One region of the Pseudomonas beijingensis genome, then DNA from elsewhere that is predicted to be linked to it. Evidence: predicted binding sites of a transcription regulator. Region 1 holds the regulator's gene; each other region holds the start of a gene.
The links. The regulator FliA, encoded in region 1, starts transcription of late flagellar genes. The targets are predictions, from matches to a motif close to CTAAAGTTTNNNNNNNNNNNGCCGNTAA.
Positions count from the first base shown of each region.

Region 2: PSH84_RS05575 (methyl-accepting chemotaxis protein) is a predicted target of FliA. The motif match lies at 4,509-4,536, and genes of this name have one in related genera.
Region 3: PSH84_RS19925 (methyl-accepting chemotaxis protein) is a predicted target of FliA. The motif match lies at 4,731-4,758, and genes of this name have one in related genera.
Region 4: motA (flagellar motor stator protein MotA) is a predicted target of FliA. The motif match lies at 3,199-3,226, and genes of this name have one in related genera.

Region 1 is NZ_CP117425.1:2,772,079-2,779,710, forward strand. It holds gene PSH84_RS12580 (hypothetical protein) at 1-37, shown strand, start outside; gene flhA (flagellar biosynthesis protein FlhA) at 647-2,776, shown strand; gene flhF (flagellar biosynthesis GTPase FlhF) at 2,788-4,137, shown strand; gene fleN (flagellar synthesis regulator FleN) at 4,253-5,083, shown strand; gene fliA (RNA polymerase sigma factor FliA) at 5,080-5,823, shown strand; gene PSH84_RS12605 (chemotaxis response regulator CheY) at 5,990-6,361, shown strand; gene PSH84_RS12610 (protein phosphatase CheZ) at 6,380-7,165, shown strand; gene PSH84_RS12615 (chemotaxis protein CheA) at 7,196-7,632, shown strand, end outside.
Region 2 is NZ_CP117425.1:1,173,058-1,180,689, reverse strand. It holds partial or broken gene PSH84_RS28745 (non-ribosomal peptide synthetase) at 1-1,574, shown strand, start outside; gene PSH84_RS05580 (SRPBCC family protein) at 1,607-2,071, shown strand; gene PSH84_RS05575 (methyl-accepting chemotaxis protein) at 2,464-4,344, opposite strand; gene PSH84_RS05570 (sigma-70 family RNA polymerase sigma factor) at 4,623-5,123, shown strand; gene PSH84_RS05565 (FecR domain-containing protein) at 5,113-6,114, shown strand; partial or broken gene PSH84_RS05560 (TonB-dependent siderophore receptor) at 6,200-7,632, shown strand, end outside.
Region 3 is NZ_CP117425.1:4,443,294-4,450,925, reverse strand. It holds gene fapC (amyloid-like fimbrin subunit FapC) at 1-260, opposite strand, end outside; gene fapB (fibril amyloid subunit FapB) at 320-913, opposite strand; gene fapA (functional amyloid chaperone FapA) at 915-1,361, opposite strand; gene PSH84_RS19935 (AAA family ATPase) at 1,684-2,208, opposite strand; gene pnuC (nicotinamide riboside transporter PnuC) at 2,205-2,768, opposite strand; gene PSH84_RS19925 (methyl-accepting chemotaxis protein) at 2,974-4,608, opposite strand; gene PSH84_RS19920 (undecaprenyl-diphosphate phosphatase) at 4,884-5,714, shown strand; gene PSH84_RS19915 (DUF1294 domain-containing protein) at 5,711-6,139, shown strand; gene PSH84_RS19910 (MmcQ/YjbR family DNA-binding protein) at 6,189-6,539, opposite strand; partial or broken gene PSH84_RS19905 (LysR substrate-binding domain-containing protein) at 6,536-7,446, opposite strand; gene PSH84_RS19900 (FMN-dependent NADH-azoreductase) at 7,575-7,632, shown strand, end outside.
Region 4 is NZ_CP117425.1:1,610,108-1,617,739, forward strand. It holds gene asd (archaetidylserine decarboxylase) at 1-712, opposite strand, end outside; gene PSH84_RS07380 (rhodanese-like domain-containing protein) at 732-1,547, opposite strand; gene PSH84_RS07385 (HDOD domain-containing protein) at 1,590-3,128, opposite strand; gene motA (flagellar motor stator protein MotA) at 3,295-4,146, shown strand; gene motB (flagellar motor protein MotB) at 4,150-5,196, shown strand; gene rsgA (small ribosomal subunit biogenesis GTPase RsgA) at 5,335-6,366, opposite strand; gene orn (oligoribonuclease) at 6,476-7,018, shown strand; gene PSH84_RS07410 (trimeric intracellular cation channel family protein) at 7,240-7,632, shown strand, end outside.

The DNA.
Region 1 (7,632 bases):
CCCGATCACATCGGAGCAGATACTGACAGCGGAGTGAGTCACCGGGTGCGTCGAGCCGAATGAATGCTAATGAGGTGGCGCTGCTCGAATCCGCGGCGCAGACGCGATCGGTTTACTACTCGACCAGAAAATCCCCGAAGGTCTGTACCTGGCCGTGGCCCAGGTATTGGCCTCGTTCGGGTGAGGTTCCGTGGGATTATCGAAGTTCGGATGCAGGGGGAAACTAGCAGAACTGTTAGGTTTACCTGGAAAGCGACAGGCCCCGTGGCGAGGGAGCTTGCTCCCGCTCGGTTGCGCAGCGACCGCCATAACACAGGGGCTGCGGTGTGTCTGATGCTGCGCATTTGGCTGGTTTCGGGGCCGCTACGGGGCCCAGCGGGGGCAAGCTCCCTCGCCACAGGTTCGTCGTTTGTCTTAAGTGAGCAGCATTATCTGTGGGAGCGAGCGTGCTCGCGATTGCGATTATCCAGTCGATACAGATGTTGACTGACAAATCGCTATCGCGAGCAAGCTCGCTCCCACAGGGTTAAATTCGCTTCAGCCCCTCTATTTCAGCCGTCGACAAAAGTTGGAAGGCTTCTTGCAATACCCCGCCTGCGCCCCCTCCGGGCGTCAAAAGTTTGCTTCACAGGCACGGGGATTATTGGTGGATCGTTCTCAGTTACTCAGCACCGCGCGCAGCAATGTAGCCGACCTCAGCCGGGGCAATCTGGGCGTGCCGATCTTGCTGCTGGTCATGCTCGCCATGATGATGTTGCCGGTGCCGCCGTTTCTGCTGGACGTGTTCTTCACGTTCAACATCGCCCTGTCGATCGTGGTGCTGCTGGTGTGCGTATACGCCCTACGGCCGCTGGATTTTGCGGTGTTCCCGACCATTCTGCTGGTGGCGACGCTGATGCGCCTGGCGCTGAACGTGGCGTCGACCCGGGTGGTGATGCTCCATGGCCAGGAAGGTCACGCCGCCGCTGGTAAGGTGATCCAGGCCTTCGGTGAGGTGGTGATTGGCGGTAACTACGTGGTCGGTATCGTGGTCTTCGCCATTTTGATGATCATCAACTTCGTCGTGGTGACCAAGGGCGCCGGGCGGATTTCCGAGGTGAGCGCGCGTTTCACCCTCGATGCGATGCCCGGCAAGCAGATGGCGATCGACGCCGACCTCAACGCCGGCCTCATCGATCAGAGCCAGGCCAAGCTGCGTCGCCTGGAAGTGGCCCAGGAAGCCGAGTTCTACGGTTCCATGGACGGTGCCAGCAAATTCGTACGCGGTGACGCCATCGCCGGCCTGTTGATTCTGTTCATCAACCTGATCGGCGGCATGGCCGTCGGTATTTTCCAACATGGCATGACCTTCGGCGATGCCGGCAAGGTCTACGCCTTGTTGACCATTGGTGACGGTTTGGTGGCGCAATTGCCATCACTGTTGTTATCCACAGCCGCCGCGATCATGGTGACCCGTGCTTCGGGCTCCGAAGACATGGGCAAGCAGATTGGCCGGCAGATGTTTGCCTCGCCCAAGGCCCTGGCCGTTGCCGCCGGCCTGATGGCGGTGATGGGGCTGGTGCCGGGGATGCCGCACTTTTCCTTCCTGAGCATGGCGGCCATGGCAGCCGGTGGTGCCTACTGGTTCTGGAAGAAGCAGAACGTGCAGAAGGTCCAGGCCCTGCAAGAGGTCAAGCGCCAGCAGGAACTGCTGCCGTCGCCGGCCCGCGCCATGGAAACCAAGGAACTGGGCTGGGACGACGTGACCCCGATCGACATGATCGGCCTGGAAGTCGGCTATCGCCTGATTCCCTTGGTCGACCGCAATCAGGGTGGGCAGTTGCTGGCGCGGATCAAGGGGGTGCGCAAGAAGCTCTCCCAAGACCTGGGCTTCCTGATGCCTACCGTGCATATCCGCGACAACCTTGACCTAGCGCCGAGCGCCTATCGCCTGACCTTGATGGGGGTGATTCTGGCCGAAGCCGAGATCTATCCCGACCGCGAATTGGCGATCAACCCCGGCCAGGTCTACGGCAGCCTCAGCGGCATCACCGCCAAGGATCCGGCTTTCGGCCTGGAAGCGGTGTGGATCGAAATCAGCCAGCGGGCCCAGGCCCAGTCCCTCGGTTATACCGTGGTGGACGCCAGTACCGTGGTGGCGACCCACTTGAACCAGATCCTGTACAAGCACTCCAGTGAGCTGATTGGCCACGAAGAAGTCCAGCAACTCCTGCAAGTACTGGCCAAAGGCTCGCCGAAGCTGGCCGAAGAGCTGGTGCCAGGCGTGGTTTCCTTGTCGCAGTTGCTCAAGGTGCTGCAGGCGCTGCTGGCCGAACAAGTGCCCGTGCGCGACATACGCAGTATCGCCGAGGCCATCGCCAACAACGCCGCCAAGAGTCAAGATACCGCCGCCTTGGTGGCTGCGGTTCGGGTCGGCGTGTCCCGCGCAATCGTCCAAAGCATTGTAGGCACTGAGTCTGAGCTGCCTGTGATCACCTTGGAGCCAAGGTTGGAACAGATATTGCTCAATAGTCTGCAGAAGGCAGGACAAGGCTCGGAAGAGGGTGTCCTGCTGGAGCCAAGCATGGCCGAGAAGCTGCAGCGTTCGCTGATCGAAGCAGCCCAGCGGCAAGAGATGCAAGGCCAACCGGTGATCCTGCTGGTGGCCGGTCCGATTCGCGCGATGCTCTCGCGATTCGGGCGCCTCGCGGTCCCGGGGCTGCATGTGCTGGCGTACCAGGAAATACCGGACAACAAGCAAGTGACCATCGTTGCGACAGTAGGGCCCAACGGCTGAGGTAGTGGTTTATGCAAGTGAAGCGTTTTTTCGCCGCCGACATGCGTCAGGCCATGAAACTGGTTCGTGACGAGCTGGGCGCTGAAGCAGCCATCATTGGCAACCGTCGTATCGCCGGCGGTGTCGAGCTGACGGCGGCCCTGGATTACAAACTGTCTGCGCTGGCCCCGCGGGTTCCGAACATGGAGCTCGAAGATGAGCTGCGCAAGACCCAATCGCGCATCGCCAGCGCCCAGGCCGAACTGAGCCTGCGCAGCAGCGAAGGCGAGGGTGCCGCGGGCACCAATCGTCAATTGTTCGCCGGTCAGCCGCTGACCGCCGGCCTGCCCTTGACCGCCGCCGAACCGCTAATGGAGCAGGCCCAGGCCGAACCGCGTCGTCCGGAACCGGCTCCCGCCGCGCCTGCCCGCGGGGTCGATCCGCGCGCCCTGGACTCGATGCGCTTTGAACTCAACAGCCTGCGCGAGCTGATGGAAGTCCAGCTCGGCTCCCTGGCCTGGAACCAGCTGCAAGGCAGCCGTCCGGCCCAGGCCAACCTGTGGCGTCGCCTGCAACGCATCGGCCTGTCCGGCCCGTTGTCCCGGGACCTGCTGGCGCTGATCAATGGTATCGAAGAACCGCGCCAGGCTTGGCGCATGTTGCTGGCGCACCTGGCGCGGATGATCTCCACGCCGGAAGTCGAGCCACTGGAAGAGGGCGGAGTGATTGCCATGGTCGGTCCTGCCGGCATGGGCAAGACCACCACCCTGGCCAAGCTCGCCGCCCGTTATGTACTCAAGTACGGCGCCCAGAGCATCGCCCTGGTGAGCATGGACAGTTTCCGCATCGGTGCCCAGGAACAACTCAAGACCCTGGGCCGGATCCTCAATGTGTCGGTGACCCATGTGGATCCGGGCCAATCCCTGGCCCAGGCGCTGGAGCCGTTGCTGCGCAAACGCGTTGTGCTGATCGATACCGCGGGCCTGCAAGCCAGCGATCCAGCCCTGCGCATGCAGCTCGAAAGCCTGGCCGGACGCGGTATCAAGTCAAAAAATTATCTCGTGTTGGCAACCACCAGCCAGAAACAGGTTCTAACCGCCGCATACCACAGCTACAAACGCTGCGGACTGGCCGGCTGCATCCTGACTAAGCTGGACGAAACGGCAAGCCTGGGCGAGGTGTTGAGCCTGGCGATCGGTCATGAACTGCCGGTGGCCTACCTGACCGATGGGCCGCGGATCCCGGATGATTTGCATCTGCCGCGCCGTCATCAACTGGTCAGTCGTGCCGTGAGTGTGCAAATGCAGGAAGAACCCAGCGAAGAAGCCATGGCTGACATGTTCGCTGACATCTACCACAGCCCGAGCAAGCAGGTCGGCTGAGGTAATCATGAATATTTTTTGTACCTACATCGATGGTCTGCCATGCATTGTTCCTTATGCGAACGCGCAGCCAGTAATGTGGCCTCCGTCTAAGAAGACAAGGTAAAGAACGAACATGGGCAGCATGCATCCCGTACAGGTGATCGCGGTGACCGGCGGCAAAGGTGGCGTCGGGAAGACTAACGTGTCAGTGAACTTGTCCCTGGCTCTGGCAGAGCTTGGCCGACGGGTCATGCTGCTGGACGCCGACCTGGGCCTGGCGAACGTCGACGTGCTGCTGGGGCTTACCCCCAAACGCACCCTGGCGGACGTGATCGAAGGCCGCTGCGAACTGCGCGACGTGCTGTTGCAGGGGCCAGGCGGGATTCGTATCGTGCCGGCTGCCTCCGGCACCCAGAGCATGGTTCACCTGACCCCAGCCCAACACGCGGGCCTGATCCAGGCTTTCAGCGACATCGGCGACAACCTCGATGTGCTGGTGATCGATACCGCGGCCGGCATTGGCGACTCGGTCGTCAGTTTCGTGCGCGCCGCCCAGGAAGTGCTGCTGGTGGTCTGCGACGAACCGACGTCCATCACCGACGCCTACGCCCTGATCAAACTGCTGAACCGCGACTATGGCATGAACCGCTTCCGCGTCCTGGCCAACATGGCCCAGAGCCCGCAGGAAGGACGCAACCTGTTCGCCAAGTTGACCAAGGTCACCGATCGCTTCCTGGACGTCGCCCTGCAATACGTCGGCGCGGTGCCTTACGACGAAAGCGTGCGCAAGGCCGTCCAGAAGCAACGTGCCGTCTATGAAGCCTTTCCACGTTCCAAATGCGCGCTGGCGTTCAAGGCGATCGCCCAGAAGGTCGATACCTGGCCATTGCCGGCCAATCCTCGCGGGCATCTGGAGTTTTTCGTCGAACGTCTTGTGCAACAAACAGCAGGGCCCGTGCTATGACAGCCAGCGGTTACAACCATCTCTACAAAAAATCGGCACGGGACGCCCAATACGAATTGATCGAGCGTTATGCGCCACTGGTCAAGCGTATCGCCTACCACTTGCTGGCGCGGTTGCCGGCCAGTGTCCAGGTCGAGGACTTGATCCAGGCCGGCATGATCGGCCTGCTTGAAGTGTCGAACAAATACGACGCCAGCAAAGGCGCCAGTTTCGAGACCTATGCCGGTATTCGCATTCGCGGGGCGATGCTCGATGAAGTCCGCAAGGGCGATTGGGCGCCGCGTTCGGTGCACCGCAATACCCGCATGGTCAGTGACGCGATTCGGGCAATTGAAGCGAAAACCGGGCGTGACGCTAAAGATCACGAAGTTGCTGCCGAACTCCAGTTAAGTCTCGATGATTATTACGGGATTTTGAACGATACCTTGGGCAGCCGCCTGTTCAGTTTCGACGACCTGCTGCAGGACGGCGAACACGAAGGGCTGCACGAGGATGGCGCGAGTGCTCACATGGAGCCATCGCGTGACCTGGAAGATGAACGTTTCCAGAGCGCGCTGGCGGATGCGATTGCCAATTTGCCGGAGCGTGAGCGACTGGTCTTGGCGCTGTACTACGACGAAGAGCTGAACCTCAAGGAAATCGGTGAGGTCCTGGGGGTCAGCGAATCGCGGGTCAGCCAGTTACACAGCCAGTGCGCGGCCCGTTTGCGGGGGCGTTTGGGGGAGTGGCGAGCGCGTTGACAGGCAGTGTGGGGACACTGCGACGAGGCTGGCCTGGCAGGTACTGCGCCAGTCTCCATCCGTTGTGCTCCGGACCGTTGTCGAGTGTTGTGCCGGATTGATTGAAATGGCGCGTCCAGGTGCTGGGCGCGTTTAAGACTGCTTGGAGGTCGAATTGGACAAGAACATGAAAATCCTCATCGTTGATGACTTCTCAACGATGCGGCGGATCATAAAAAACCTGTTGCGTGACCTTGGGTTCACCAACACGGTCGAGGCGGATGATGGCGTCACAGCCATTCCGGTCCTCAACAGCGGGAGCATCGACTTTCTGGTGACTGACTGGAACATGCCCGGCATGACCGGTATCGACTTGTTGCGCCATGTGCGCGCCGACGAAAAGCTCAAGCATCTTCCGGTGCTGATGGTCACTGCCGAAGCCAAGCGCGAGCAGATCATCGAAGCGGCCCAGGCCGGTGTAAACGGCTATGTGGTCAAACCCTTCACGGCCCAGGCGTTGAAAGAGAAGATCGAAAAAATCTTCGAACGCATCGGTTAACTGCGCCACGGGGGAGCTATGGACAACGAATCTTCAATGGGCGATTTCGAATCGACCCTGAAAAAACATGCCCGCGAACTGGTCGACAGCCTTGAAAAAGGTCGCTTTGGCGATGCGGTTCAAATGATCCATGAGCTCAACCAGACCCGTGACCGCGGTCTGTATCAGGAAGTGGGCAAGCTCACGCGTGAACTGCACAGCGCGATTGTCAATTTCCAGATCGACCCGCACATGCCGCAGGCCGAGGAAGTCTCGCAGATCACCGACGCCACCGAGCGCCTGGGGTATGTGGTCAAGCTGACCGAGGCCGCGGCGAACCGCACCATGGACCTGGTGGAAAGTGCAACGCCGCTGGTCAACGGCCTGAGTGAAGAAGCCCAGGCCTTGAGCACCGACTGGGGCCGGTTCATGCGTCGCGAAGTCGGTGCTGAAGAGTTTCGGGAGCTGGCCCGTCGGGTCGACGGTTTCCTGGCGCGCAGCAGCACCGAGAACCGCGCCGTGGCAAGCAACCTCAACGACATTCTGCTGGCCCAGGACTATCAAGACCTGACCGGCCAGGTGATCAAGCGTGTGACCCAATTGGTCACCGAAGTGGAAAGCAACCTGCTCAAACTGGTGTTGATGGCCAGCCAGGTCGACCGCTTTGCAGGCATCGAACACGACCGTGAAGCGATGCTTGCTGAAAAAGATCCACAAAAACATCTCTCTCAGGGTGAAGGTCCGCAAATTCATGCCGATAAAAGAGAAGACGTTATGTCCGGTCAGGACGATGTGGACGATTTGCTGTCCAGCCTTGGATTCTGAGTTTTAGCCCTGTTTTAGGAGCAGCCATTAATGAGCTTCGGCGCCGATGAAGAGATCCTTCAGGATTTCCTGGTTGAGGCCGGCGAGATTCTAGAGCAACTGTCCGAACAGCTGGTCGAGCTGGAAAGCCGACCTGATGATGCGGATCTGCTCAATGCAATTTTTCGCGGTTTCCACACTGTAAAAGGAGGCGCCGGCTTCCTCCAGCTCAACGAGCTGGTGGAGTGCTGCCACATTGCCGAAAACGTGTTCGATATCCTGCGCAAGGGTGAGCGCCGCGTGGATTCGGAACTGATGGACGTGGTGCTCGAAGCGCTGGATGCGGTCAACAGCATGTTCAGTGAAGTGCGTGAGCGCTCGCCGATCACGGCTGCCACCCCCGAGCTGCTTGCCGCGCTATCGCGCCTGGCCGAGCCGCAATCGGCTGACGAAGCGGCGCCGATTGTCGAGGCGGTGGTTGAAGAGCC
Region 2 (7,632 bases), 1.6 Mb from region 1:
CTCCAGGCGTTGCGCGAGCACGTGCAAAACAGCTTGCCCAGCTACATGCACCCGACGGCCTACGTCGAATTGCCCAGCCTGCCCTACACCAGCAACGGCAAGGTCGATCGCCGGGCATTGCTCGCCATGGCGGTGCAGGTGCACGTGGACGACCAACGCCGGCAGCCGCAAAATGCCCTGGAGACACAGCTGCAGCAACTGTGGGCCGAGCTGCTTGAACTGCCGGTCAACGATATCGCCACCGACGAAAGCTTCTTCAACCTCGGCGGGCACTCGATCCTGCTGTCGCGACTGTTGCTGAGCATCCGCCAGACATTCGGCCGCAGCCTGTCGATCAACCGCTTCATCGAGGCGCCGACGCTGATGACCTTGGCGAAGTTGCTCGACGACCCGGAGCACAGCGGCGCATCGGTCCTCAGCCCCCAGGCCTTCATCGATGCCGAGGCGGAGCTCAACCTTGATCCGCTGCCCATCAGCCAATGCGGCGATGTGCACAAGGTGCTGGTGACCGGCGCCAACAGCTTTCTCGGCGTGCACATCGTCGAGGCGCTGCTGGCCTGGGGCGCCACCGAAGTCGCGTGCCTGGTGCGCGCCAGCGCTGAGCACAGCGCGGCCGAGCGTTTCTCCCAGGCCCTGCGGGACAATCACCTGACCCACCTGGACCTGGACCGCGTCAGCGTCTATGCCGCCGACATCACCCAACCGCAATTGGGTTTGCCCGACGATGTCTACGCCCGCATCGACCGCACCTTCGGCGCGCTGGTGCACAACGCGGCCCACGTCAACCATGTGCTCGACTACGAGTCCCTGGCGCGGGATAACGTGGAGCCGATTTTCGAGTGCCTGCGCCTGTGTGAAGGACGTAGCAAGAAAATCTTCAACTTCGTCTCCACGTTGTCCGCCTCCAGTGCCCTGGATGCCGATGGCCAGGTGCTGGAACAGCCTGCCGCCGAGACGCCGCCGATCTACATCAAGAACGGCTACAACCTGTCCAAATGGGTCGGCGAACGGATCCTGCAACGGGCCCGTGATCGCGGGGTTTGGGTCAATCTGTTCCGCCCCGGCAACATCAGCTTCAACAGCCTGACCGGGGTCTGCCAGCCCCATAAAAATCGGCTGATGCTGATGCTCAAGGGCTCGATCCAGCTCGGCCAGGTGCCGGACCTGTCCCTCAATTTCGACCTGATGCCGGTGGATTTCCTGGCCCGCTTTATCGCCTTCCACGCCAGCCGCTACCAGCCCACCCAAGCGGTGTTCAACCTGCACAACCCGCAGCCGTTGAGCTGGGACGCTTATGTGGCGTCGTTCCGCGACAGCGGCCGGGAGTTTTCCCTGGTGAGCGTCGCCGAGTGGCAACGGCAACTGGCTCGGGTCGATGCCGACAATGCGTTGTTTGGCGTGCTGGGTTTCTACCTCAACGGCTTCGAGGAAGACATCGGCGACATCTCGCTGATCAGCCACGACAACGCCCGCGCCGGCGTGCGGCAGATGGGCGCCAGCTACCCGGAAAAATCCCCGGCCCTGCTGCGGCGCGGCGCGGCGCCGATTACCTCAAGGCCATCGACTTCATCTGAAACACCCTCAACCCAAAGCAAGGAGCAAGACCATGAGTGCATTTCAACCCGACACCCTGATCAAGAACCCCCACGCCTGCCAGGTCGAAACCTCGGTGGAGGTCGCGGCTGATGCGGCACGCGTCTGGAACATCGTGGGTAATTTTGGCGGCTTCGATCAATTCATCCCGGCACTGGAGCACATCGAAATGACCGGCAAGGGCGTGAGGTCCCTGCGCAAGAAATTCTTCCGCGATGGGCAGAACCTGGTGGTGGAACAGCTCAACAGCCGTGACGACCAGGCCATGCACATGACCTGGACGCTGATCTACAACACCCTGGGCATCGACAACCTGTGGGCAGCCATGCGCGTCGAACCCCTGGCGGACAATCGCTGCCGCGCCACCTGGACCATCATCGCCGACCACACCGACGCCCATACGCCATTGGGCTTCAGGGATTTCCTCCAGGGCTTCGCCGATGAGGCGATGGGGAATGTGCAGGGGATGTTCAAGTAAGCGGCAATGCCCTGTGGGAGCGGGCTTGCTCGCGAAAGCGGTGGATCAGTTTGCAGTAATTTGACTGGACTGCCGCCATCGCGAGCAAGCTCGCTCCCACACTGAGCTGGAGTGAACCCAAGATTCAGGCTCACCAACCATCCCCTGTGGAAGCAGAGGTGGATGCGAAACCCAGGTCCACCGCCAGTCCCCCGTGGGAGCAAGCTTGCTCGCGATGGCGGTGGACCATTCAACCCAGCACCCGTGGCGAGGGAGCTTGCTCCCGCTGGCCTGCGCAGCAGGCCCCAGCATGCTTGCAGGCGGACCGCGTTGGTTGGCTTTACGACTGCTGCGCAGCCGAGCGGGAGCAAGCTCCCTCGCCACAGGGGAATGGGTCGGCTTGCGACTGGGGGTCAGATCTTGAAGCTGTCCACCAGTTGCTTCAGTCGATTGGCCTGCTGGGACAAGGCATCGCAATCCTTCAGGGTTTCATTGAGGTTGGCCACGCTTTGCTGGTTCAGCAGGTTGATGTGGCTGACGTCCATGTTGAGGGTTTCGACCACGGCGGTCTGTTCTTCGGTCGCCGCGGCCACCGACTGGTTCATGCCGTCGATCTCGCCGATGCGCTGCGTCACGCTGACCAGTCGCAGACCGGCCTGGTTGGCCACTTCCACGCTTTCTTCGCTGGAGGTCTGGCTGGCGTTCATCGTGGTCACCGCTTCACGGGAGCCGACTTGCAGCGAGGTGATCATCTTGTGGATTTCTTCCGCCGACTCCTGGGTGCGGTGCGCCAGGTTGCGCACTTCATCGGCCACCACCGCAAACCCGCGTCCGGCTTCACCGGCACGGGCCGCTTCGATGGCCGCGTTCAGGGCCAACAAGTTGGTTTGCTGGGAGATGCCTTTGATCACGTCCAGGATGTGCCCGATGTTGTCGGTGCTGGCGTTCAGGGTTTCGATCTGGGTGCACGAGAGGCTGATCTTCTGCGACAGCTCGGTCATGGCCTGGATGGTTTTTTCCACCACCTGGCGACCGTCATCGGCCTGTTCGCTGGCACCGCTGGCCTGTTGCGAGGCATCGGCGGCATTACGAGCGATTTCCTGGGTCGCGGCGCCCAACTGATTGATGGCCGCGGCCACACTGTTGGTGCGGGCGCTTTGTTCATCTGAGCCGACGAGCGAAGCGTTGGACGAGGTCATCACCCGCTGCGACAGGTCATGCACTTGGCGGGTGGCGGAAGACACTTCCGAGATCGACGCGTGAATCCGCTCCACGAACTGGTTGAACGAACCGCCCAACACGGCGAATTCGTCCTTGCCCTGTACGACCAGGCGCCGGGTCAGGTCACCTTCGCCCTGGGCGATGTCCTGCATGGCGCGGCCCATGGTGGTCAATGGACGCATCAACACCTGGATCAGCATGCTCAGCAGCAAGGCAATGGCCGCCACCGCGACGAACATCGCAATCAGCGCAGACGTACGGAACTGGCTCAGCGGCGCGTAGGCTTTTGCCTTGTCGATCGACAGACCGATGTACCACTCGGCGTTCGGCAGGCCGGTAACCGGGGTGAACGAAAGAATACGATCCTGCCCGTTCAGCTCAACCTCCTGGATCCCCTTGCCAATGCGCACCGGGGTGCCGGGGTAGATGTCCTTGAGGTTCTTCATCACGTGGTCTTTATCCGGGCTGACGATCACCTGACCGTCGCCGCTGACCAGAAACGCATGGCCGATACCACCGAAGTCCACGGAGTTGATGATTTTCACCAGGGTTTCCAGGCTCAGGTCGCCGCCCACCACGCCGAGCAGTTCGCCGTTGTGCTTCACCGGCAGGGCAACGGTCACCACCAGGCCACCCACCGCCGCCAGGTAAGGCGGAGTCAGCATGGTTTTATCGGCGGTCACCGCCTGTTTGTACCAGGGGCGCTGACGCGGGTCGTAGCCGTCAGGCATTTTGGCGTCAGGGCGTTGGGTGAAGACACCGTTGGCCTGGCCCACATAAGTGAACTGGAAGTTCGACGTCAGCGCCGGCTGATCGACCAGCCCCGGCAGATCGGCAGCTGCACCCTGATGCGCGATGTTTTGCGCCAGGTTTTCCAACACCAGTATCCGCCCACTCATCCAGTTCTGGATGCTGCTGGCCGTCAGGTCGCCGGATTGCTCGATGGACGACTCAAGGCTGCTGCCAATGGTGTTGCGCTGTAAATAATCGTTGTAGAGCGTGAACAGGGCAAAAGCCAGGACCACTACACCAGAGGCGGCCAGAAGGATTTTGTGGCTGAACTTTAGATTCATCGATGGGCTTCTTATGCAAAGAGTGGGGTTGCATTCCAGTTGCAATATTTTCATGTAAAAACAGGAGCAGGCTTTTTGCCATGCTCCAGTTTGGTGCACGCTTATCACTCTGTCGGCAAGGGCTTGGAAAAAATGAGGGGTTACAGGGAATTGGCCGACAGGGGGTAGAAGTACGGGCGCGGGAACCTTCAGTGGGCGGTGAACGGTGGTTGCAAATTCCCCGGGCGATGATGACAATGCGACCTATTATCATTTGTAACATCCAGGCCGTCGCGTCCATGTCATCTCCCGAGTTTGCAGTACAGGCGCTCTACAGCCAGCATCACGGCTGGCTCAATACGTGGCTGCGCACCCGGCTGGGCAATGCCGCTGATGCGGCGGACCTGGCCCAGGACACCTTCATGCGCCTGTTGCAGCGTAGCGAACGCCTGGAGCTTCGGGCCCCACGCGCCTTTTTGCGCACCATTGCCCAAGGCCTGGTGATCGACCATTGGCGGCGAGCGGAAATCGAACACGCCTACCTCCAAACCATAGCTCACCTGCCAGAAGCCGAAACCCCGGGGGCCGAAGCCCAGGCGTTGATCCTCGAACTGCTCGAAGCCATTGCCAGAATGCTCGAAGGCCTCAAGCCGAAAGTGCGCCGGGCCTTTCTGTTAGCCCAGTGCGAAGGCCTGACGTACAAGCAGATTGCCGAGCAGATGGGCATCTCGTTGCGCTCGGTGGAGCGCTACGTCGCCGATGCGTTGTATCACTGCTATGTATTGCGCTATGAAAGTTGAGTCGGTGGAACACTTGCAGAGCCGCCGCAACGGCCCGTCGCAACAGGTGGTCAGGCAGGCGATCAACTGGCTGCTGCGCCTGCGCAACCACACCACCCACCCCACACTGCGCCAACAGTGCGACACCTGGCGCGCCGCCCACCCTGAACACGAACTGGCCTGGCAACGGGTGCAATCGCTGCACAGCGAATTGACCTCGAACCTGCGGGCCGTGCCCGGTGCCCACATCGCCCTGGACACCCTGGAAAACAGTGCCCAGCGCCTCAGTCGTCGCCAGGCCCTGAAGTTGCTCTCGGGCGTTGCCGTGGTGGGCGGCGCGGCATGGCTGGGCAAGGACCTGGGCTGGCAGGCGTGGAATGCCGATTTCGCCACCGCCACCGGTGAACGTCGGGGGTTCCAGTTGCCGGACGGCACGCGGCTCGAGCTCAATACCCACAGCGCGGCCGACTTGGACTTCAGTCCCCGGCAGCGCCTGATTACCCTGGCCCGCGGCGAAATCATGGTCACCTGTGGCCGCGACCCGGGGCGGCCGCTGCTGGTGAAAAGCAGGCATGGTCTGTTCGAGGGGCTGGAGGGGCGCTTCGTCGTGCGCCAGCACAGCGACTGCACGCGCTTGAGCGTCACCAGCGGCCGAGTCGTCATCCGTTCGCACCCCAACAGCGATGGCTCGCCCATCCAGGTCGAGGCCGGGCAAAGCTACCTGGTCAGCTCATCGACAGCGACCCTGGCGCCGCCCCTGGACATGGACGCAGGCGCCTGGGCCGACGGCTTGATCGTCACCCGCAACATGCGCCTGGAAGATTTCCTCAATGAAGTAGGCCGCTACCGCCCGGGCTATCTGCACTGCGCGGCGTCGATTGCCGACCTGCGCTTGTCGGGGGTGTTCCGCTTGGAGGACACCGACAAATTGCTCGCCGTCCTGCCCCGCACGCTCCCGGTCCAGCTGCGCTATCGAACCCGTTGGTGGATCACGGTGGAACGCCTGGCTTGATTTTTTTTGGCGGGTTTCAGGCCGGCGTCCGGCTAGGACAGTAAGCAACCCTTATCTGCCTTCAGCGACTCCAACGGAACCTACAATGACTGAGCGCGTACTTCTCAAGAACCCCTTCGGCTTCTCTTCGCAACCAGGCCTGTTACGCCAGGCGATTCATGCCGCGCTGTTCTCCACGGCGCTGGGGGTCAGCGTCGCGCCGATGCTCGCGGTGGCCGCGCAAAACGTCGTGACCGCCAGCCGGCAGAGCTACAACATCCCCCCCGGTCCATTGAGCGATGTGCTGAACCAGTTCGCCCGCCAGGCCGGGATCACCCTGGCCAGCACGCCGGCGCAAACCGGCGGCGTCCAGTCCCCGGGGCTCAAGGGTGAGTATTCGCCCGACCAGGCCCTGAACCAGTTGCTCAGCGGGTCGGGAATGGTCGCCGTCAGCCAGGATGGCAGCAGCTACGTGCTGCACACCGAGACCGCTGGCAGCACGCTGGAATTACCGACCACCGACATCAAGGGCTTCGCCCTGGGTAACGCCTTGGGCAGCATGGAAGGCTACAACGCCACCCACAGCCAGGTCGCCACCAAGACCAGTACCGCCCTGCGCGAAACCTCCCAGAGCGTGTCGGTGGTGACCCGCGAACAAATGGACGACCAGGGCGCGCAGACCGTGTCCCAGGCCATGCGCTACACCCCCGGCGTGCTGACCAACCCCTACGGCGCCACCCACCGCTACGACTACGTGGCGATGCGCGGTTTCAACGACGGCTCGGTGGATAACATCTACCTCGACGGCCTCAAGTCCATGGGCGACAGCGGCACGTACAGCTCCATGCAGGTCGATCCGTATTTCCTCGAGCGGGTCGATATCCTCAAGGGCCCGTCCTCGGTGCTCTACGGTCGCAGCTCGCCCGGCGGCCTGGTGGCGCTGACCAGCAAGAAGCCGCTGTACGAGGCCTATCATCAGATCCAGGCCACGGTCGGTACCCAAGGCCAACGCGGCATGGGCTTCGACTTCAGCGGCCCGGTGGATGACGACAAACGCATCACCTATCGCCTGATCGGCCTGGCGGACAGCTCCGACACCCAGTTCGACCACAACAAGGAAAAGCGCTTCGCCCTCGCGCCCACGGTGAACATCGACTTCAGCGAAGACACCTCGCTGACGCTCCAGGCCTACCTGCAGCATGACCCCGACGGCGGCTACCACGGCGGCATGCCGGCCGCCGCGCACCTTGCACCAGCGCAACGGCCGACGAATTTCCGAGCACTTTTTCGAAGGCGAGCCTGGCGTCGACGGTTATGAACGCGACCAGCAGTCGTTCGGCTACCAGTTCGAACACCGTTTCAACGACGTCTTCACCGCCCGGCAGAACTTCCGTTACCTGGACTCCAAGGTCAGCAACGATCAGGTCTATGCCTATGACTGGACCACACCCACCAGCAACGAGCTGAACCGCTACTACACCGGCGCCGAGGAAAAGCTCCATTCCTTCATCGTCGACAACATGCTGCAAGCCGAATTCT
Region 3 (7,632 bases), 1.7 Mb from region 1:
AGCGAGTCAGTGGCCTCAGCGGTGTTGCGGGTGGCTTGGTTGGTCACGACGTTGCCGTCGCTGTTCTGCACATCCAGCACGGCCGCGCCAGCCCCAGCGGTGATCGAGAGCAGTTGCTCGAACGACGGACCTCTTGGGCCTTGATTGCCGTGGCCGTTACCGTGGCCGTTGCCACGCCCGTTACCGTCGGCCTGTGCAGCCATTGCCATGACAGCGGCGAGAGCGAAAACCAATGGTTTGAGTGCCATTGTAGGTTTCATGGTGTTTCTCCTTGCGTGTCGTTGGTTAAGTGTCGGTACTTTCTTATGTAGCCCCCGGATCAATCAGCGACCCGGATGCTCAGGGTGTTAGCCATGCGGTTCCCCACCCCGGCACTCTGGTTCACCTGGATTACCCCTCGGCTGCCGGTGAAGGCCTGGTCGCTGGTAACGACCTGGCGACTGCCGGTTGGGGTGCCAGTTGCTCCTGAGTTCGGTAGCAGCGCCACGTTCTGTTGGGACAGGGCGCTGTCGTCCATGCTCTGCGGATGGGCACTGATGCCCACCCGCATGACATTGGCCATCTGGTTGTTGGCCCCGGCGGACTGGTTGACGCCCAGCACGCCGTTACCGTTGCTGAAGGAGTGGCCACCGATGCGGGCGGTGGCGTTCATGGAAGGGTTGGCCTGGGTGTCGACACGTTGCTGCACGTGGGTGCTGGCCTGGGCGTGGCTGCCAATGGCGATGGCCCGGGTGTTGGTTTGCTGGATCTGGTCGCCGGCCGCCTGGTTGACGTTGAAGTTGCCGGTGTAATGGCTGCCGGAATCCTGCAGGTTGGCGCTGCTGACCACCGCGACACCCGAATCGGCAAATACGGTGAAAGAGCTGAGCAGCGAAAGCATGAGCAGGGTGAGTAGAAACAGGACGGGCTTCATGTCACTGGCCTCCCGCCAGCCGGCCCAGCGGGGCCAGGCCGGAACTCAGCGAGCGGTTGATGGTGCCGGAGATCGCGCCACCACTACCGCCACCATGACCGGCATTCATGCCCGGCATGCCGTTGGGGTTGGTGACCACGTTCAGGCCCTGCACACCGGTATTCGGGCTGACGATGTTGCGGATCGACGAGCCGCTGGCCACGCTGGCGAACTCGCCATCGCTCAGTTCGGTGCTGGCGGTCGCCTGGTTGATTCGTTCGGAGGGGTTGGCATTGACGGTGGTCGGGTAGGGATCTTTGCCGCCGTTGCGACCGATTGCGATGGGCTGCACGTCACGGCTGAGCACGATGACGCCGTTGCCCTCGGCCTGTGCTGGCAGGCTGAGCGTTGCGCTGGCGGCGCAGCCGATCATGAGCAGACAGGTCAAACTTCTTTCGAAAGTCCCCACGGCATCGATTCCTTCTTCGGTGGGCTGGCCTTGGTCCAGCGTTGCGAAATGGGGAAGAGCAGGTGTTGTGCCGTGTTTTGAAATACCCGGCAATTCAATGGGTTGGATTAAGCCAGGGGGCGTCGAGGAGGGAACCTGTTTCAGCGTTGAGACAGGGCGGATGACGATCAAATGGCCACCAACCGTTGCAGGGCTCTGGCTCCAGGCTTTTGGGAGGGTGTTTCAGCAGCGTGACAGTCTTGATGACAAGGACATGAAACGTGGTTGAATCCGGGTTTGCTGCGAGTGCGTTGTTTCAGAAGTGAAACAAATCAAGCGGCGGTCAGGCTTCAAGCAGTTGGGTAACGGTTGCAAACACTTGCGTCCGGCGTTGCACCCAGTTGCCCTGAATGACCTGGAAAGGTTGCCGATGTTGGCTCAGCCAAGTCTCGATCGCCTGGAAAAACGTCAGCCGCTCTGCTAGCTCGGGCTGGCAACGCAAACCGTCGCCGGTCCATTCGACCTCCTCGGGACTCAACAACAGGTGCAGGTCGTAATGGCGGGCCAACAACGCCGGCTCGAGCCAGTCCGGGCAATCGCCGAACAGGGTCTGGCTCCAGAGAATGTTGCTCAACAGGTGAGTGTCGAGGATCAACAGCGCCGGTCGGCCGGCACGTGCCTCGTCTTCCCAGGCCAATTGGCCGGAGGCGATGTCGGTGATGTCGGCCAGGCAGGTATCGCGTTGGGTCTGTTCCATGAAATGGCGCACATACTCGTCTACCCGCACGCCACCGAAATGCGCCTGCAATTGCGCCGCCAACCAGCTCTTGCCGCTGGATTCCGGGCCGGTCAGTACCACCACCTTCATGCGCGCAGGGCCGGGTCGGCGCGCCATTCCCGCCAGCCTTGCACGGCGAGCAGGGTGAACAGGGCGTAGAGCGCGGCGGTCAGGTGCAAGCCTTTGTAGATGAACAGGCCAACGAAGATCACGTCAAGGGCGATCCACAGCGGCCAGCATTGCACGCGTTTTTGTGCCATCCACCACTGGGCCACGAGGCTGAACCCCGTAAGCGCGGCGTCGAGCCAGGGCTGGGCGGCGTCGGTCCAGTGAGCCATGGCAGCGCCCAACAGCAGGCTGCCCACCGCGCCGATGGCCAGGCCGAGCAACACCGACGGCCCACCGAGGCGACTGACCTGACGCCCATCATGATTGCGTCCGGCACGGGTCCATTGCCACCAACCGTAGAGTTGCAGCACCGCGTAGACAACCTGCAGCAGCATGTCCGAGTACAACTTCACCTCGAAAAAAATCCAGCTGTACAGCAACACCATGACCAGGCCGATTGGCCAGCACCAGGGGTTCTGCTTGACGGTCAACCAGACGGCGATCACGCCGAGGGCTGCGGCAAACAGTTCAAGCCCGGACATGGCAGTTCCTTGGGGAAAGAGGAGAGGGCGGCGATTGTAAACGCTATGGTGTGGAGAGCTCCAATACCAATGTCGTAAATGGGCTGGCGCTATCGCGAGCAGGCTCGCCCCCACCGCGGTTTTGCGTTGGTCTCTGGTTTGGTACTCACCACAAGTCCCCTGTGGGAGCGAGCTTGCTCGCTCCCACAGGGTTGGCTACCGATCTTTAGACTCGGAATTGCTTGAGCAACCCATTCAACTGTTCACTCAACGCCTTGAGGCGGCTGCTTGCCTGGCTGGACTGTTCGGCGGCCATGGCGGTGCTATGGGACAGGCCGGCGGCCTGGGTGACGTTCTGGTTGATGTCTTCCACCACATGGGCCTGTTGCAGGGTGGCGCTGGCGATGGAGGCGTTCAGGCTGTTGAGGTTGCGCAGGGCCTGGCCGATGGCGTTGAGGCTGGCACCGGCGAGGCCGGCCTGTTCGATGGTCAGTTGCGAGGCGCGGCTGCTGTCGCCGATGACTTTCACGGCGGCTTCGGAGTGGGTTTGCAGGCGCTCGATCATCGCCTGGATCTCGGCGGTGGATTTCTGCGTGCGCTGGGCCAGCAGCCGCACTTCATCAGCAACCACCGCAAAGCCCCGGCCTTGCTCGCCGGCGCGGGCGGCTTCGATCGCGGCGTTGAGGGCCAACAGGTTGGTTTGTTCGGCGATGGAACGAATCACCTCCAGCACACTGCCGATCTGGGTGCTTTCACTCGCCAGGGTGCGAATCACTTCCACGGCTTGATCGATGGTCTGGGACAAGCGGTCGATCTGCTGCAAGCTCCCATCGATGTTGACCTGGCCTTGCTGGGCCTGGGATTCGGCGTCGCGCATCTCACTGGCCGCGTGCTCGGCGTTCTTGGCCACGTCCTGCACGCCATAGGTCACTTCGTTGATCGCGGTGGCCACCAGTTCCATTTGTTGCGACTGTTGCTGGCTGCGTTCCTGGGCTTGAGCCGCGTCGTTGCCCAATTCGTTGGAAGATTGCCCCAGCTCGCTGGCCGAGGCCTGCAACTGGCTCACCACCTGGCGCAATTTGGCGGTAAAGGCGTTGAAATGCCGGGCCAGTTGCGTGACTTCGTCCTGGCCGTGGGTGTCGAGGGTGCGCGTCAGATCGCTCTCGCCGCTGGCGATATTGGCCATGGCGTTGACGGTTTCTTGAAGCGGGCGGACGATGCTGCGCACGATCAGAGTCAGCAGAAGGCCCATGACCAGGGTGATCGCCAAGCCAATCAGCGAAGCCTTGATCAACTGGGACTGGAACTCTGCCTGGACGTCGTCCACGTACACGCCGGAACCGATGATCCAACCCCACGGTTCGAACAGTTTGACGTAGGAAGTCTTGGCGACCGGCGCTTCGGCGCCCGGCTTGGGCCAAAGGTAATCGATGATCCCGGCACCCTTGGCTTTGGCGATGGCGACCATCTCGTTGAACAGCGCAAAACCGTTCGGGTCGCGGATCGCCGAGAGGTTCTGGCCTTCAAGCTTCGGGTTGGTCGGGTGCATGACCATGACCGGCGTCAGGTCGTTGATCCAGAAGTAATCGCTCTGGTCATAGCGCAGGCCTCGCACGGCGCTGAGGGCTTGCTTCTGCGCTGCCTCGCGGGTCAGGGTGCCGGCGGTTTCCAGCCCATGGTAGTAGCTCAGTACACCACTGGCGGTCTGCACCACATGCTGGGTCTTCTGCACCTTGGCCTGATACAGGTCCGTGTGGATCTGCTTGAGCATAAAGGCGCCTAGCGTGAACAACATCACGATGGCCACGACCAGGATGAGCCACAAGCGTCGGCTGATCGACACACTGCGCAAGCTATTCATACGCTGTCACTCCGGTTTCTTATTCTTGTCATTAACGACGGCCGGCACTTTAGCGCCCGGCGGCTATCCATGATTGACCTGGGGTCATAACGCGGCAGCGTTATCAGGGCTTGTCTGATAGGATTTCGGCCCCGCAGCGCAAAACCTGAGTCTGTTCTGATTTTTTCATTGGTTTTTTTTGAAAGGTCGCGGTTATCGTGCAGCCGCTGCGTGTACCTGCATGACACTTGAATATTGATAAGACCTGCTTGAACAGCGTCTTTTTTGGGGGATGAATGGATTTGTGGACGGCCTTTTCGGCATTGATTCTTGGCGTAGTGGAAGGCTTGACGGAGTTTCTGCCGATTTCCAGCACGGGGCACCAGATCATTGTCGCCGACTTGCTCGAGTTCGGTGGCGAACGCTCGATGGCATTCAACATCATCATTCAGCTGGGCGCGATCCTCGCGGTGGTCTGGGAGTTCCGGCGCAAGATCTTCGACGTGGTGCTGGGGCTGCCGACGCAACCCAGCGCTCGCCGGTTTACCGCCAACCTGCTGATCGCCTTCCTGCCGGCCGTGGTCTTGGGCGTGCTGTTTGCCGACTGGATCCACCATTACCTGTTCAACCCGATCACCGTGGCCGCCGCGCTGGTGGTGGGCGGTCTGGTGATGCTCTGGGCCGAGAAGCGTCAGCACCAGGTGCACGCCGAGACGGTGGACGAGATCTCCTGGAAGGACGCACTGAAGGTTGGCCTGGCCCAATGCATAGCGATGATCCCGGGCACCTCCCGTTCCGGCGCGACCATCATTGGTGGCTTGCTGTTCGGTCTGTCGCGTAAAACCGCTACCGAATTCTCGTTCTTCCTGGCGATGCCCACCATGGTCGGCGCGGCCGTCTACTCGGGCTACAAGTACCGCGAACTGTTCGTCCCGGCGGATTTCCCAGTGTTCGCCATTGGTTTTGTCACGGCGTTCATTTTCGCCATGATCGCGGTCAAGGGCCTGCTGCGGTTCATCGCCAGTCACAGCTACGCCGTGTTCGCCTGGTATCGAATCGCTTTCGGCCTGCTGATCCTGGCCACCTGGCAGTTCGGCTGGGTGGACTGGACCGCCGCCAAGCCATGAACGATTCAGGCAACCGCAAACGTGCCGGGCGCAACGCCGACGGCGCCGTGCAGCACCTGCGGCTCAAACTGACGGTGTTTGCCCTGGTCTGTGCCTTGCCGCTGTTCGGTTCGCTGCTGTTCGGGCTGCGGGCGGTGTCGTGGGTGCCGATGGGGGCCTATGGCGTCGTCAGCGTGGTGGCGTTCCTGCTGTACTGGAGCGACAAGCGCAAGGCGCGCGCCGACGCCTGGCGTACCCCGGAGAATGTGTTGCATGCGGTAGAGCTGGCCGGCGGTTGGCCCGGCGCCTTGCTGGCCCAGCAGCTGTTTCGCCACAAGACCCGCAAAGTCTCATTTCAAGTGGTGTTCTGGTTCATCGTGCTGTTGCACCAGGTGTTCTGGATCGACCAGTTGTTCCTGGGCGGTTATCTGTTGGCGTTGTCCTAGTGGGGGAGCGAGCTTGCTCGCGATAGCGGTGGTTCAGTCGCTGCCGCCACTACAGCAATAACCCAACCTGGGTACGCTTCGGTAACTTGCTGACCACCAATTGATGAGAGCGGCGCAGCAAATTGCGCAGCTCTTCAGCCCCCAGCGGGTAGGGCACCTGCATGATGACCCACTGGGCCCGCGCCAGGTACGGCGCGGGGTGAATGCCCGGGCGGTCGCAATGACCCAGGAACAGATCCTTGTCGACCTTGAACGCCAACGAGTCGCCCCGCAGGCCCTGGAGGGCGAACATTTTGTTCCCGGCAATGGAAAATACCCGCACGCCACCCCATTTGTAGTCTTCCCTGGCACCGGGCAAGTCCAGGCAAAACCGCGCGACATCCTCTTCGCTCAAACTCATAGCGTTCTTTCTCCACAGCCCTCGAAGGCTTCCACCAAATGATCGATCCAGGCACGCACCGCCGGCAACATGCCGCGCCGATGCGGGTAGACCGCCTGGAGCCAGCCGTCGGGCAATGACCATCCAGGGCAGCAGCTCCACCAGTGTGCCGTCACGCAATTCCTGCTCGCAATACATGCTTGGCAATAAAGTGAAGCCCAGGCCGGCGAGGGTGCAGGCCCGACGCACAATGAAGTCGTCGATGCCCAGGCGGGCCTCCAGGCTCAGTTCGGCCTGCTGCCCATCGGCCTTGACCAGACGCAGATGCACCAGGCGATCGGCTTCCAGCGCCCCGAGCACCGGCAACGGCTTGAGATCGTCCGGGGTCTCGATCCGTCGCCCTTCAACAAACGCCGGGCTGGCCACCAGCATCAGGCGTGCCCGGCGCAAACGCCGGGTCATCAGCAGTGGGTCTTCGTCTCCCAGGTCGCGCACGCGCAACGCCACGTCGATGCCTTCGCCGATCAGGTCCACCCGGCGGTTGAGCAGGGTCATTTTCCAGCTGTACCAGGGGGTATTTCACCAGGAAAGTTTCGATCACCACCGGCAGGAACTGATGGGCCAGGCCCACCGGGCTCGACACCCGCAAACGGCCACGGGGCTCGCTGGACATGCTCGCCACCGCTTCGTCGGCCATCTCGGCCTCCAGCAACATCGCCTGGCAATGGCGCAGATAAGGTTCGCCGACTGCGGTCAATTTCAACTGGCGGGTGGTGCGCTGCAGCAGGCGGGCGCCGAGGCGTTCTTCCAGCTCGGCGATACGCCGCGACAGTCGCGACTTGGGAATGCCCAGCAAGCGCCCGGCCGCCGCGAATCCGCCGGCTTCGACGACTTTGGCGAAGTAATACAAGTCATTGAGGTCTTGCATGTTGAACTCGATTGTCCTGTCAGTAGGACAAACTATCGCATTTATGCCGACTTATCGATCATTGGCTTCATCGATAGGATGGTCGCCAATTGATCGCCTGGTGCGGTCCTCACTTGGAGAGCACTCACATGAAACTGCTGCACATCGATTCGAGCATCCTCGGCGACAACTCCGCTTCCCGCCAAT
Region 4 (7,632 bases), 1.2 Mb from region 1:
GGATCGGCGCACGGGCGGCTTCGTCGTAACGGAAGGTTTTCAGCTCGCGCTTGGGTGGCGTCACCAGCCCGGCCCAGACGGTTTCGATGGAGGCCACGATCATCGCGCCCACCAGCACCACGGCCATCGGCCCGCGCTCGGTGTCGAAAATGCACGCCACGCGCTCGTTGCGGGCGAACAGTTCTGGAACGTTTTCAGCGGTGGTCTGGTTGACCGAGAAAATCCGTCCGGGGATGTAGACCATCTCCCGCAGGGTGCCGGCCAATGGCATGTGCACGCGGTGGTAGTCCTTGGGGGACAGGTAGATGGTGGCGAAATCGCCGCCCATGAACGGCGCTGCGTTGGCCGCGTCACCGCCCAGCAGCTCCAGCACGCTGAAACTGTGGCCCTTGGCCTGGAACACCCGGCCGTGCTCGATCGGGCCGAGCTGGCTGACGGCACCGTCGGCGGGGCTGAGGATCGCGCCCGGGGTCTCGTCCAGTGGGCGGGCGCCGTCTTTCAGGGCGCGGGTGAAGAAGGCGTTGAAGTGCTCATACGCTGTCAGGTCTTCCACCAAGGCCTGGGACATGTCCACTTGGTAGCGCTTGGCAAACCACGCGGTGAAGGCGTTCTTGAACCAGCGCACGCGGCATTCGGCAATGCAACCGGCCAACCGCGACAACAGGTGGTGGGGCAGCAGGTATTGAGTGAGGATGAACAAACGGTTTTTCATTAACTGTCCTTAAGAACCTTCAAAGCTCGATGGGCGTGTCGGGATGGTTGCCCCATTCGCCCCAGGAACCGGCATAGCCTTTGACCCGTGGATAACCGAGCGCCTTGGCCACCAGGTAGGTGAAGCCAGAGCGGTGGTGAGTCTGGCAGTGGGTGATGATTTCTTTGTCAGGCGTGATGCCCAATTGTTCAAGGATTTGCGCCATGTCCTTACGGATGCGCAGGTTGCGCGCCGGGTCCATGCCGGCCGTCCATTCGAAATTGACCGCGCCGGGAATGTGTCCGCCCCGGGCCGCGACGACTTTCTCGCCGGAGTATTCCAGCGGGCCGCGAGCGTCCCAGATGGCCAGGTCGGCGGCACCGAGACGGCTTTGCAGGTATTCGCGGGTGGCGGTGGGGGCTTCGTGCAGCGTCAGGCTGACCGGGTCGGCGACGGGGGCAGGGACGTCGATGGACACCGGCAGGCCTTCGTTCAGCCACGACAGCAAGCCACCATCGAGGTAGTGGTAGTTCGAGTGGCCGATCACGTCCAGCAGCCAGATAAACCGCCCGGCCCAGCCGCCGCCTTCATCGTCATAGACCACATAGACCGCATCCGGGTGGTGCCCGAGTTCGCCGAACAGGGCTTCCAGGTCGGCCTTGGCCGGCAGCAGGCCCGGCGCCGGTGGCTGGCCGAGCTGGGTGCGCTTGGGGTCGACGAAGCGTGCGCCGGGGATATGCCCGGTGCTGTAGCGGGCGGCGCTGGTCAGATCCACCAGAATCAGTTCGCGGGCGTCGAGGCGCGGCAGCAGTTCGCTCGGTTCGATCACCAGCGGCAAGCCAGAGAAGTCAGGCATGTGAGGTCTCCAGGGGCGCAAAGGGAAAGGATTGTAGCAAGTTCAGCGGCCGCGGTTGGTAAAGGTATGCAGGGCCCTTTCGATGCATTGCACGGTTTTGCCGAAGGCTTGCACGGTGATATCCGAGAACGGCCCGCCGCCCTGGTCCACCGCCACCAGCATGATCACCCGGCCATTGCAGGTCAGTGAGCGCAACAGCAGGTGTTCACCGCGGAACAGGCTGCGCAGGCCCGGCGGCAGCAGCGCCGAAAACTGCGCGTTGTTGTCCGGGTTCAGGCGCACCTGGGCCTGCTGGGCCAGCAACCGTTGCAGTATTTTGCTCTGGCTGATGGTAAAGCTCATGGCCGCGGCTTCCTTGGGCAAACCGGCGGTCTGGTGTACGCGTACGCTGGTCTGGCTGCGGTCGGCCATCAGGATCATCACCCGGCGCATGCCACAGGCCACCAGGACGTCCCGCGCCGAAGTCGTCAGGTGCATGGCATTGCGGAAGGGGCTCGGCTCCACCAGCATGGAGGAGCATTGTTTGCGCCACTGGCTCAGGTCTTGGGCGCTGGGCGGAGCGGCGGGCAGCAAGCCGGGGTGGATACGGCGGCTGCCCGCAGGCCAGATCAGCGCTACGGCCGGGTGCCAGAGGTCCGGCATGGCGTGATGATGGGCACTGTTGACCGCTTGTTGGTGCAGCTGTTGCTGGACCTCATCCATCGACATCTGCAGATACAAACTGGTGAGGTACTGCCAGCGGGTGATAGCGGGGCTGTCCCAGGCCTGTTGTGCGGCCAGTGCCAGACCGTTGGCCAGCAACACGGTGTTGGCCGGCTGGTTGAGCCAGCGGCGCAGGGTCGGGTCGTCGTCCAGGCGATTCTGCTGGCGTAGCGGGTGTTCGCTGTCCCGGGCGATGCGCAGGACTTTCACCAGCTCGCGGCGTTCATTGAGCAGCAGGCGATAACCTTGCGCCACCCAGATGGGCAAGCGCCAGGTCTCCACCAGCGCCAGGCAGATTTCCATCAGGCTGACGCCGAACAGCTCGCGCTCTACCTTGTGTGCGGGCTCGCCTTTATGGACGACCCGCAATTCCCATTCCCCAAGCAATCGCGGGTGGGTCAGGGCCAGGGGCCAGAGCGGCGACAGGAACAACAGGCTGCCCCAGTGTATGTCTTGCCACAGCCGTGCCAGGCGGCTGGCAAAAAAACCATTGGCCTGTTGCGTGGCGTGCTGGCTGATCAATTGCAGTTGGCGCAAGGCGAGGGGGATTTCGGGCCCGGGCAACGACGGCAGGCGGGCGAGCAGATCCTCGGTACGCTTGAGGCCGAGGCGGTTGATGGCCACTTCGAGGTTTTCCGCAGGTTCAGCGAGGCTGCCATGGGTGTGATGGTTGGCTTCGCGGATGACGCTCAGGGCCAGGGCGGGACTGTCTTGCATCAGGTCGGCGATGTCGCGCAACGAGCGGCGGCTGTCGGCGAGGGCCTTGCAGACCAAGTCGTGGCTGGCCTGGGGTACCGGCAGATGCACGCCGTTGAGCAGTTTTACCCAGCCGTCGAGGGTGGTCGGTCGGGGCGTTGGAACCTTGGTTTCGTTAGTCATGGCTGGACGTGATCATCGTATGAATTCTCTACGCCCGGAACGGGGCAAATTGGCTTTTCGCCAGAACAGCCTATAGTCTGGCGCAGTTTTGCCGATAAGTAGTAGAAGAGATTTTTCAGCTTCCGAATATGACCTTGAACCCGACTTAAATAAGTACTTTCTATCTATGGCTAAAATTATCGGCATCATTGTCGTGTTCGCGAGCGTACTCGGCGGATACGTGCTCTCCCATGGCAAGATTGCCGCCCTGATCCAGCCCTTCGAGGTACTGATCATCGGTGGCGCGGCCCTCGGTGCATTTTTGCAGGCCAACCCTGGCTATATGACGATGCACGTGCTCAAGAAATCCCTGAGCATGTTCAGTTCGCGCTTCAGCCACACCTTCTACCTCGAGGTGCTGGGGCTGATCTACGAGATCCTCAACAAGAGTCGCCGCGAAGGCATGATGGCGATCGAGGGCGATATCGAAGACGCCGCCGCCAGCCCGATTTTCGCCAAGTATCCCTCGGTGCTGAAGGATGAACGCATGACGGCGTTCATCTGTGATTACCTGCGCATCATGTCGTCCGGCAACATGGCGCCCCATGAGCTCGAAGGCCTGTTCGACATGGAGCTGTACAGCCTCAAGGAAGACCTGGAGCACCCGTCCCACGCGGTCAACGGCATCGCCGACGGCATGCCTGGCTTCGGTATCGTCGCGGCAGTATTGGGGATCGTGGTGACCATGGCCTCCCTGGGCGATGGCGACCAGAAATCCATCGGCCTGCACGTCGGTGCGGCACTGGTGGGTACCTTCTTCGGTATTTTGGCCGCGTACGGTTTCTTCGGTCCGCTGGCCCATTCCCTGGCCCATGATGCCAAGGAAGAACTCAACGTCTACGAAGCCATCAAGGCGTCCCTGGTGGCTTCGGCGTCGGGCATGCCGCCATCGCTGGCGGTGGAGTTCGGTCGCAAGGTCCTGTACCCGGCGCACCGTCCAAGCTTCGCCGAGTTGGAACAAGCGGTTCGCGGTCGTTAAGTTATGGAAAATAATCAACCGATCATCGTCAAGCGCGTCAAGCGCATAGCCGGCGGGCACCATGGCGGTGCTTGGAAAATTGCCTTCGCCGACTTCGCGACGGCGATGATGGCGTTCTTCTTGGTGCTGTGGCTGCTGTCCACGGCAACCCCGGAACAGAAGATCGCCATCGCCGGTTACTTCAAGGACCCGGTCGGCTTTTCCGAAAGCGGCACACCCTACATCATTGACCTGGGCGGCTCGCCGACCCTGGCGCCGGAAAACACCCTCAACCCCGAGGTCAAGTCCCAGCCCCAGCCCGACAAGGTGACGGTGGATTCCGAGCAGGTCGAAGGCATGGCCGAACAGGTCGAGCGCGAGCGCCTGGAGTTGCTGTTGCAGGAATTGCAGAACAAAGTTGAAGAAAATCCGCAACTGCAGAAATTCAAGGACCAGATCCTGTTCGAGATCACGCCGAATGGCCTGCGCATCCAGATCATGGACGCTGATAACCGGCCGATGTTCGACTCTGGCAGCGCGCGCCTGAAACCGTATTTCGAAGACATCCTGCTGGCCATGGCCGACACCATCAAGGCGGTGCCGAACAAGATCAGTATCAGCGGTCACACCGATGCCAAGCCTTACGTTGGCAAAGGCGATTTCGGTAACTGGGAATTGTCGGCCAACCGCGCCAACGCGGCCCGTCGCGCCCTGGTGGCCGGTAGTTATCCGGACGAGCAGGTGGCACGGGTGGTCGGCTATGCGTCTTCGGCGCTGTTCGACCGCAAGGATCCGCTCAACCCGGTCAATCGGCGTATCGATATCGTGGTGTTGACCAAGAAGGCGCAGAAAGCGATCGAGGGCTCACAAACCGACGATCCGGCGCCCGATCCTGCCCCGGGCGAGGGCGCGCCGGGTGAAGTGCCTGCTTCGCCCGCTACACCTGGCGCGGCGGTCGATCCGAACGCGTTGCCGGCGGACCAGCAACCCGTGCCGGCCCATGAACTGCGCGAGCGGCTGAACCTGTTCGACGACGCCGCGCCGAAGCCGGCTGAGCCGCCGGCGCAGTGACCTGAGAGCCGATACAGACCTGTGGGAGCAAGGCTTGCCCGCGATGAAGGCGATGCGGTCTTTCGGAGACCGAGGTGCCTGTTTCGCGAGCAAGCTTTGCTCCCACGGATCCCCTCGCCACAAAGGTGTCCTGCCGGGTCAGTAACTGCTTTCCGGCAAACTGGCGATGATCGAGCGGTAGCTGTTCATCCGTTGTTGATGCACGCGACCTTCTTCCAGGGCCTTGAGCAGGGCGCAACCGGGTTCGCGGTCGTGCTTGCAGTCGCGGAAGCGGCAGGTGCCGATCAGCTCGTTGAACTCGATGAACCCAGCCTCGACATCGGCCCGGCTGACGTGGCCCAGGCCGAATTCGCGGATACCTGGCGAGTCGATCAATTCACCGCCGCCCGGGAAGTGGAACAGTCGTGCGGTGGTGGTGGTGTGGGTGCCCTGGCCGGACAGCTCGGACAACGGTCCGACGCGGGTCTCGACTTCCGGCAGCAGGCTGTTGACCAGCGAAGACTTGCCGACGCCGGACTGGCCGACGAACACGCTAATGCGCCCGTCCAGCTGCCGTTGCAATTGTTCCATGCCGTTGCCGTGATGGGCCGAGACTTCCAGCACCGGGTAACCCAAATCCCGATAGACCGACAGCAGGGCGTTCAGCGCCGGGGCGTTGTGTTCGTCGATCAGGTCGAACTTGTTGAGCAGCAACAGCGGACGGATGCCGGCGTGTTCGGCCGCCACCAGGTAGCGGTCGATCAGGTTGGCGTGGGGCTCGGGCAATGGCGCGAACACGATGACGATCATGTCGACGTTGGCGGCCACGGGCTTGAGCTGGCCCCGGCTGTCCGGACGGCAAAGCTCGGTGTGGCGCGGCAACTGCGCGACGATCACGCCGATGCCCTGGTTGCCAGCACGCCAGACCACCTGGTCGCCCGTCACCAGCGCCGGCAGGTTGGCGCGCAAGTGGCAGCGGAACACCTGGCCGGCCAGTTCGCCTTCCCGGGCCTCGACCTCGACCTGCACACCGAAGTGGGCGATCACCAGTCCGGTCTGTTCAGGGCCCAGGTCGCCGCCCTCCAGGGCTTCGACAGCACTGGATTCGCGTTTGGCGGCGCGGGCGGCGCGCTCGCCCTGGATCTTTTCGATGCGCCAGTTCTGACGACGATTGAGTTGGCGTTTGGCCATGGGTGTTCCGTATGAAGAAATGCAGCGAATAGGGTAAAACGGCGGCGAGTTTAGCACGCCCAAGGGCCTGCCTAAGCTAAACTGCGTGGCTACGCCGAGGAGCTTCCCTATGCAAAACCCGCAGAACCTGATCTGGATCGACCTGGAAATGACCGGTCTGAACCCAGACACCGACGTCATCATCGAAATGGCCACCATCGTCACCGACAGCGACCTCAATACCCTGGCCGAAGGCCCGGTGATCGCGATTCATCACAGCGACGAGATCCTCGCCGGCATGGACGAGTGGAACACGCGCCAGCACGGCGGCTCGGGCCTGACCCAGCGGGTGCGTGAGAGCAAGATCAGCATGGCCGAGGCCGAAGCCCAGACCCTCGCTTTCCTGGAACAGTGGGTGCCCAAGGGCAAGTCGCCGATCTGTGGCAACAGTATCTGCCAGGATCGGCGCTTCCTTTATACCCACATGAAATCCCTGGAAAGCTACTTCCACTACCGCAACCTGGACGTCTCCACCCTCAAGGAACTGGCCGCCCGTTGGGCGCCAGAAGTGCGCGACAGCTTCCAGAAGGGCAGCACCCACCTGGCCCTGGACGACATCCGCGAGTCCATTGCCGAGTTGCAGCACTACCGTAAGCACTTCATCAAGTTCTGATTCCAGCGCACGGCGTTCTTGTAGCTTGTGGTTTTGTGGGAGCAAAGCTTGCTCGCGAAACAGGCGACTCGGTTTCTGAATGACCGCACCGCCATCATCGCGGGCAAGCCTTGCTCCCACAAACCTTCTCGCCACAGGTTCTGTGTCGGGCAGGGCGGAGCTGCCCTCTTTTGGTGCCTGCCCAAACTGGCTAGACTGCGCGCCTTCCCGTATGGACCGCCATCATGTTGCTGATGCTTTATCTGATCGCCATCACCGCCGAAGCCATGACCGGCGCCTTGTCTGCCGGGCGGCGGGGCATGGACTGGTTCGGCGTGGTGCTGATCGCCTGTGTCACGGCATTGGGTGGCGGCTCGGTGCGCGACGTGCTGCTCGGTCATTACCCGCTCACTTGGGTCAAGCATCCGGAATACCTGGTACTGACCACCGCGGCGGCGATGCTGACGGTGTTCCTGGCGCGCTGGATGCGTCATTTGCGCTCGCTGTTCCTGGTGCTCGATGCCGTGGGCCTGGTGGCGTTCACCCTGATCGGCTGCATGACGGCCCTGGAAATGGGCCATGGCATGCTGGTGGCGTCGGTCAGTGGGGTGATCACCGGAGTATTTGGCGGCATC